DNA from 2 places in the Colwellia sp. 6M3 genome. Region 2 is predicted to be linked to the other one. Evidence: riboswitches for the same ligand, from Rfam matches in the RefSeq annotation. Region 2 holds a riboswitch; the other holds the start of a gene.
What was found. Region 2 has a riboswitch for thiamine pyrophosphate ahead of thiC (phosphomethylpyrimidine synthase ThiC). Riboswitches for the same ligand answer to the same signal wherever they lie in the genome.

Region 1: linked by a shared signal. The riboswitch ahead of H4J50_RS15265 (TonB-dependent receptor) and the one ahead of thiC (phosphomethylpyrimidine synthase ThiC) in region 2 are both predicted to bind thiamine pyrophosphate.

What each region holds. Positions count from the first base shown of each region.
Region 1 is NZ_JACGWF010000084.1:8,559-13,005, forward strand. Features, by position in the region: gene H4J50_RS15255 (efflux RND transporter permease subunit) at 1-1,168, shown strand, start outside; gene H4J50_RS15260 (HIT domain-containing protein) at 1,302-1,670, shown strand; TPP riboswitch at 2,028-2,142, shown strand; gene H4J50_RS15265 (TonB-dependent receptor) at 2,281-4,374, shown strand.
Region 2 is NZ_JACGWF010000077.1:5,735-10,181, forward strand. Features, by position in the region: gene H4J50_RS14630 (FKBP-type peptidyl-prolyl cis-trans isomerase) at 1-232, opposite strand, end outside; gene H4J50_RS14635 (pseudouridine synthase) at 288-1,019, opposite strand; gene H4J50_RS14640 (mechanosensitive ion channel family protein) at 1,047-1,964, opposite strand; TPP riboswitch at 2,247-2,345, shown strand; gene thiC (phosphomethylpyrimidine synthase ThiC) at 2,437-4,395, shown strand; gene thiO (glycine oxidase ThiO) at 4,413-4,447, shown strand, end outside.

The DNA of each region.
Region 1 (4,447 bases), on a different contig from region 2:
TGGTCCATTACCGGGCGCAGAAAGTGTTACTTTTAGGGCCGAAATAGGCAGGGGCAGCGATCCTATTGATGTACAACTTTCAGCAACTGACTTAAAAACCTTGAATCAAGTCGCAGATGAAGTTAAAACCCGCATTCGAACGTATCCTAGCGCTTTTGAAATCGCTGACAGTTTATCTAACGGTAAAGAAGAACTGCAAATAGAATTAACGGCGCAAGGTTACGCCATGGGCATGAGTAACGCTTGGGTCACTAGACAAGTTAGAGACGCTTACTTTGGCTCAGAAATTCAGCGTATTCAGCGTGGGCGTGACGATGTTCGTGTAATGTTACGCTTTCCATTATCAGAGCGGCAATCGATATCTAAACTCAATGATATGCTGATAAATACTCCTTCGGGTGGCAAAGTACCGTTATCGCATGTAGCAATATTAAAACCAGGTAAAAGTGCGTCTGCTATTAAACGTATCGACCGGTATCGAACGGTTAATGTTACTGCGGATATTGATAAAAACACCACTAATATGACCACGTTAAATGCCGACCTTAATCAGTTTTTAACCGAGCTAATGGGCAAGTATCCTGGCGTTTCTTATAGTTTGGAAGGTGAAGCACGCGAACAAGCAGATTCTTTTAGCAGTCTAGCTTGGGGCTTATTATTTGTATTTTTTATCATATATTGTTTATTAGCGATACCGTTTAAATCTTACATACAGCCGATCATTGTTATGTCAGTAATACCGTTTGGTGCCATCGGCGCGATTATTGGTCATTGGATAATGGGGATGGATTTAACCATTATGAGCTTACTAGGGTTAATGGCTTTGATCGGCGTTGTTGTTAACGACAGTTTAGTGTTAGTCGACTTTATAAACGCTAAAGTTCGCACAGGCATTAGAGCGTATGACGCAGTATTAATTGCGGCGCAATCAAGATTTCGCCCAGTTATGTTGACGTCTTTAACCACCTTTATTGGTTTAATGCCATTATTATTCGAAAAAGCAACACAGGCACAATTTTTGATACCTATGGCCGTTTCTCTGGGGTTTGGGATAATATTTGCAACCTTTATTACCTTAATTTTAGTACCTGTAAATTATTTACTGGTTGAAGACATGAAACGTTTCACATCAAACGGTAAACAAAAACTGATCAAGCAGTTAAGTTAATTTAATATAGTCACTGAGTACTTAATTAGATTTTTTAAATGAGTTACGCTAAGCGAATGATAAGCCTTTGTTATTCGCTTAGCTTATCGTTAAACTAATCAACAAATGTATTCTCAATTATTAAGGTAAACTGATGGCTGATAAAAACACAGCAGAAGAAACCATATTTTCTAAAATCATTCGCCAAGAAATACCGACCCCGTTACTTTTTCAGGATGAGCTTGTCACTGCATTTCGCGATATTTCTCCACAAGCCAATAGCCACATTCTCATTATTCCAAATAAGCTTATTGCAACCGCTAATGATATTGAGCAAGAAGATGAACTCACCATTGGCCGAATGTTCAGTGTTGCTAAAAAACTCGCTAAAGAAGAGGGGATAGCACAAGACGGATATCGTTTGATCATGAACTGTAACCAACATGGTGGCCAAGAAGTTTATCATATTCACCTACACTTAGTTGGCGGTGAACCCTTAGGTAAAATGTTGAACATTAAATAGTTGAGCTCTTACCTCAAGCAATAGAACAGCTATGTGACTATAGATAATGCTTGAGGTAGCCAATCATGAAATAAGCGTGCTGTTTATGAATACTAATGCCATTAACCTGACATGAGTTAATACTATTAGTTGATTGGTTTTAGACTTAATTTAAGTATATTTATAGTTATAAGTTAGTATCAAATTTGAGTACCTCACCCGTTAACTCACCTCATCGGACAATTTTATTCTTCTATAGTCTTTTAAATCCTTATTGTTATATCTAAGCGCAATCTCACTCACGTTAAGCAGTCACCTATTATTTAAATCTTTTAAAGTATTTACTCTGTACTTTCCAGTAAATATTGTTAGTATGCATGTCGAACCAAGGGGTGCCTGAAATTTTTTTATAATTTTGATGGCTGAGATGCATAGCGAACCCTTAGAACCTGAACCGGATAGTACCGGCGTAGGAATGGTTAAGCTAATCGTATTCCATTCTGTAATGTTATGTTTGTTGCTTCACTCTTAAAGTGTAGAAATAGCTATTTATTACAGTTTGTACCTCATAAGCTACCCTCCCACATGCCGTATCCCATAGCGTATTCCTAATCGAATTTATGAGATCACAATGACGTTTATAAAAACACCTGTTGCTTTAGCAATATTGACTAGCCTTGTTACTTCAACAACATTTGCTGCAGAAACTTCAACCGATACTGCTGAACCAGTAACCGAAGTTATCACCATAAATGGCGATTTTCGTGCAACATCATTACAAAAGACCGCAAGTTCTTTATCTGTTATCGCGAGCGATGAAATTAACGCACGCAACGCACAAAACCTTGAAGAAATAATTGCTCGCACGCCTAATGTTAATTTTTCTAGTGGTACTCAACGTGCTAGATATTATCAAATTCGCGGTATTGGTGAGCGTAGCCAATTTAAAGAGCCGATCAACCCATCAGTGGGTTTAATTATCGATGGTATTGATTTTTCAAGTGTTGGCAGCATAGCGTCAACGTTCGATGTTGAACAAGTAGAGGTTTACCGTGGACCTCAAGGTACACGTTTTGGTGCTAATGCCATGGCGGGTATGATCAATATTACATCAAACCAACCAACAGATACCTTTGAAGGTAAAGTAAGCTTGTCTGCGGGTAATTACGATAGCTACAGTGCGGGTTTGGTTTTATCAGGGCCTGCAACTGAAAAAGTAAACTACCGTTTAGCACTTGAGCAATACAGTAGCGATGGTTTTATAGAAAACGATTTTTTAAATCGTGATGACACCAACAATCGTGATGAATTTACTATGCGTGGTAAATTGGCCATTAAAGCCACTGACGACTTAACGATTGACCTTACGGCATTTGTCGCCGATTTTGATAACGGTTATGATGCTTTCTCTCTCGATAATAATCGACATACTTTATCTGACCAACCTGGCTTTGATCGCCAAGACACTAAAGCCTTAGCAACAACGTTTACTTATCAAGGTTTTAACCATTTTACCATTGAAAGTATACTCAGCTATGCCGACTCAACATTAGATTATGGCTATGATGAAGATTGGGCCTTTGTTGGTATTCGCCCTGACTGGGAATACAGTTCTGAGGATAATTACTTTCGCGATAAAACATCAGCCACTGCTGAACTTAGAGCTGTTTCAGCGCCCAGTGGAAAAATCTTTAACAACACCACCGCTTGGGTTACCGGCTTGTACTTTAAGCAAGAAAAAACCGACTTATTACGCCAATACACTTACCTTTCTAGCGATTTTACCTCGTCATTCGATACCGATAATATTGCAGCATTTGTTCAGTTTGATAGCCAACTTGATGAAAAGTTAAGTCTTACAACTGGTTTAAGATTAGAGCGAAGAAATTCAGATTACTCCGATGCTGAAATGCTTGAATTTTCTCCAAGCGATTCTATGGTTGGCGGTAAAGTTGTGTTGTCGTATCAAATGGATAAGAATAATTTATTCTACGGTTCAATAAATAGAGGCTACAAGGCAGGTGGTGCAAATACCGAAGGTACTTTACCGGCTAACTTGCGCGAGTTTTCACCTGAATATTTATGGAATTACGAAGTAGGGTATAAAGTTAACTTATTAGATAATCAAGCTTACGTTCGTAGCGCATTATTTTATATGGACAGAGATGATATGCAAGTGCGTACATCATCGCTAGAATTGCGTGAAGATGGCAGCACAGACTTTGTTTCATATTTAGGTAATGCTGCAACAGGTACAAATATAGGCGTTGAGCTTGAAGCAGGGTGGCAGTTAACGCCTGAACTTGAAATATACGGAGCTTTAGGTTTATTAGATACTGAATATAATGGCTTTATAGATGCTGACGGTAACGATAAATCGGGTGATGAGCAAGCACACGCGCCGAGTTATCAATTTAACATTGGTTTAAACTATCAATTATCAGATCACTTATTATTGAATGTATCTGTTGATGGTAAAGATGAGTTCTTATTCTCTGACACACATCAAGAGAAGTCAGAAGCAATTGAAGTTGTTAACTTATCGCTAAGTTACACTAAAGATGATTGGCAAGTAAAAGTATGGGCGCGTAACTTATTTGATGAAACTTATGCGACTCGTGGCTTTTATTTTGGTAATGATCCAAGAGACGAATATACGGCTAAAGCTTATTATCAGTTAGCTGAGCCAGCAGTTTTTGGTGCAACATTTGATTATAACTTTTAGACAAGAGTGTTAACAACTTATTGTTAAATAATAGTTTTTGTGTAATAACTGTTAGTCATTAAGTTGAAATTAT
Region 2 (4,447 bases):
GAACTTTCACTTTTGAGCTAGCCACAGGATGTGTTTCGCCATCTCCTGCTGATAATACTTGATACTGCAATCCAGAATCAGTTTCAATAACACCTTCAAGCTGTTTATTTTTTTGTAAAAACTGCTCGGCTTGAAGTGCATTTACTTTTGCCGCCTCTTGGTTCGCATTACTGCGAATAAAATAGCTTACAATTAAACCTAACACTATGATTAGCAAGATGTACTTAGTCATTTTATTCCTTATTCCTTATTTATTATTTATTATTTATTATTTATTATTTTAAAGTTTACAAATCAAATACTGTGCTATCTCTATCAATACCTGCAACTTCCAACGTTGTCAGTTCTCTACTTTCTCCTGCCGCTAGGTTGTTATCAAGTGCTAAATTTCCGATAGCGCATCGATGTAGCGCCATTACAGGATTGCGAAAACGACCAAACATGCGTTTAATTTGATGATAACGCCCTTCAATAAGCTCAACTTGTGCTTGATAGTCAGAAATTATGGTTAACTTTGCTGGCTTCGTGGTTATATCTTCAAAAGCAAAGTACATCCCCTTGGCAAACGCCTGCACGTACTCTTCATCAAGTTTATTTTTTAACGTCACCATATAACGCTTGGTTACTTTCTTCTCAGGTAAGGTTAAACGTTCAGACCAACGGCTATCGTTCGTCATTAATACTAAACCTGAAGTATTTAAATCAAGACGACCAACAATATGCAGTTCGCTTTTGTAAGAGCAGCTAAGTAAATCAATCACTGTTTTATGCTGAGTATCACGGGTGGCACTTACCACACCTATTGGCTTATTAAGCATAATATAATAGGGAGGGTTATCTTGGATTACCTGACCATCAAATATTATGTGGCTAAAGGTATCGATTATTTCATCAGCGTCATGAGCAATTTCGCCGTTAATCAACACCCTATTTTGTGCCAAAATCAATCGCACACTTTTGCGACTGACTTGGCAATGTTGAGCTAAATATCGATCTAGCCTCGCCTTATTTAATGCCACAATTAGTAACGACTAAACAGCAACGCGCTAAACCAAATCTTTAATAAGGTGAATATCACGTTGTGGGAATGGTATTTTAATATTGGCATTATCCAACGTGGTATAAATTTCTTTATAGGCCTTATATTTCGAACTATATAAGTTTTCAGTTGGCGTCCATAAACGCACCGCTATATTAATTGAACTATCAGCAAAGGCATCAATACCAATCAAAGGCTTACGGGCTTTACTGACGATATCTAGCTTACCAAGTGCATCTTCAAGCATTGCCACAACTTCTAACGGATTTTCACTATAATCTATGCCAACACTCAATTCTAAAAGCGAATCATGTTTGGAGTTATGTAAAACCTCACCGACAATATGCTTATTGGGAATAGTAATTTCTACATCATCTTCATCAGTCAAAATGGTATAGGCTAAAAGTACCTCTTTAACTAAACCTCGAACGCCTTGCACGGCAATAGTATCACCAACAACAAAAGGTCGGATAATGATAATATTAAAACCCGCGGCATAATTAGATAACAGCCCTTGCAGTGCTAAACCCGCACCAAGTGAAATAGCACCAATAGCGGCAATAAAAGGGGTAACACTAATACCTAATTTACCTAAGGCTATGATACCAATCATCACCACAATCAGCATTTTACTCGCGTTCGCTAAAAAGCGACTTAAGGTAACATCAAGTTTATGTCGTTCACATAACCTGAGTACTATGTTGGCTATTTTACCCGCAAAAAGAAAACCAATAATCAGAATGATTATCGCACCAATAAGTTGAAAACTATAATTGGTAAAAAATTCGACAATAATATTGTAAATCCGGCCGACTTGGTCAATTTCATTTTTAAGTAAGCTTGCGGGATCTAAGGTTTTTATAACCTGATCAGTGGTGCTTTCGGGACTAGATTCAGCCATAAATTCATTCCATTTAATGTTCATTACTCAGTGTGCCTATAGTACGACAATTTTCCGCTTAATTTACAATATTATTAGTAATTACTAGATAAAGTTCATAATTATTAAGCTATGTTCGTTTTCGCTGATTAAGAATAAACCAAAAGCACAAAACCTGTTATTGAGCAGCTTAAAACATGCCAGATATACTTATTTTCAATAACTTAGGTAACCACTAATGATAATAAAAATAAAATAACGGTTGCTTATCAATAAATCATCAGGCTAGAATCTAGCCACGTTTAAGCATATTAAAAAACTTAAACGTTTGACTTGTCGGAGTGCCAAAGGGCTGAGATCGCGAAAGCGGGATCCGTAGAACCTGATTAGATTAACATCTGCGAAGGGAACAAGTAGTAGCATTTAACGCGAATATATTTTGCGTTAAGTGCTATTCCTCGTTACTACCCCATAAAGCTCCGCCTAACTTTTATTTTATAAAAACAGGTGAGAGAACATGAGTTCAATTTCAAGACGCGAGCGTCGAAACCAAGCAACACAATTTTTAAAAAACGTTGCCGATCAATCTTTTCCAAATTCCAACAAAGTTTACGTTGCGGGTGAAATTCACGATATCCGTGTGGGCATGCGTGAAATTTCGTTATCTGACACCTTAATTAATGGTAATCAAGACAATCCTAGCTATGAGAAAAACCAACCATTATGTGTCTACGATACCTCAGGGTTTTATACCGATGATACCGTCAATATAGATGTGCATAGAGGAATACCTCGCTTACGTGATAGCTGGATTGAGTCACGCAACGATGTTGAATTCTTATCAGGAAAAACGTCGACATATAGCCAACAGCGCTTAGCGGATGAAGGTCTGGACCATATTCGCTTTGAACATTTGCCCAAAGTGCGTAAAGCAAAAAATGGTAAAAACGTTACGCAAATGCATTACGCACGCCAAGGTATTATTACGCCAGAAATGGAATATATTGCCATTCGTGAGAATATGAAAAGACAAGAAGTTAAAGACGAAATGTTGCTGCAACAACACCAAGGTCAGTCATTTGGTGCCAGTATTCCAGAAACAATTACGCCAGAGTTTGTTCGCGAAGAAGTCGCTAGAGGTCGTGCGATTATTCCCGTCAATATTAATCACCCAGAAGTGGAACCCATGATAATCGGCCGAAACTTCTTGATTAAAGTCAACGCTAATATCGGTAACTCTGCCGTAACCTCTTCTATCGAAGAAGAAGTAGAAAAACTCGTTTGGTCAACAAAATGGGGAGCAGACACTGTGATGGATCTTTCGACTGGTCGTTATATTCATGAAACCCGAGAGTGGATCATTCGCAACTCGCCGGTTCCCATTGGCACCGTGCCTATTTATCAAGCATTAGAAAAAGTTAATGGTATTGCTGAAGACCTAACCTGGGAAATATTTCGAGATACTTTAATTGAACAAGCAGAGCAAGGTGTTGACTACTTTACTATTCATGCGGGCGTATTATTAAGATATGTCCCTATGACCGCTAAACGCTTGACTGGCATTGTCTCTCGCGGTGGTTCAATCATGGCAAAATGGTGCTTAGCACATCATCAAGAAAACTTTCTTTACACCCATTTTGAAGATATTTGTGAAATATTAAAAGCCTACGATGTTTCATTTTCTCTAGGAGATGGCTTACGTCCGGGTTCTATTGCCGATGCCAATGATGAAGCACAATTTTCTGAATTACGTACTTTAGGTGAGTTAACAAAAATAGCATGGAAGCATGACGTTCAAACCATTATTGAAGGTCCAGGTCACGTGCCACTGCATATGATTGAAAAAAATATGGCTGAACAACTCAAGCATTGTGGTGAAGCGCCTTTTTATACTTTAGGGCCACTGACGACAGATATTGCACCTGGCTATGATCACATTACATCAGGTATTGGCGCCGCGAATATAGGTTGGTATGGTTGCGCCATGCTTTGTTATGTAACGCCAAAAGAGCATTTAGGTTTACCAAACAAAGAAGATGTAAAAGAGGGCTTGATGACTTATAAAATCGCGGCTCATGCTGGTGATTTAGCCAAAGGTCATCCGGGCGCACAGATCCGTGACAATGCCATGTCAAAAGCTCGTTTTGAGTTTCGTTGGTATGATCAATTTAATATTGGTTTAGATCCTGAAAAAGCACGTGCTTATCACGATGAAACATTGCCACAAGAGTCAGGTAAAGTCGCGCATTTTTGTTCGATGTGTGGCCCTAAGTTTTGCTCGATGAAAATATCGCAAGAAGTGCGAGACTATGCGGCAGGCCTAAACAATGCTGCAAACACTGAACAGAGCATTGAAATCAAACTACTTGATGAAACTATCAGCATTTCAGCACAAGGCATGGCAGAAAAATCTGTCGAGTTTAAAGCCAGCGGCAGCGAGCTTTATCATCCCGTTACAAAATCGTTTAGCCAATAGCGCAATTTAGCTTAACTATGCCAACCATCGCTATTATAGGCGCCGGCCTAAT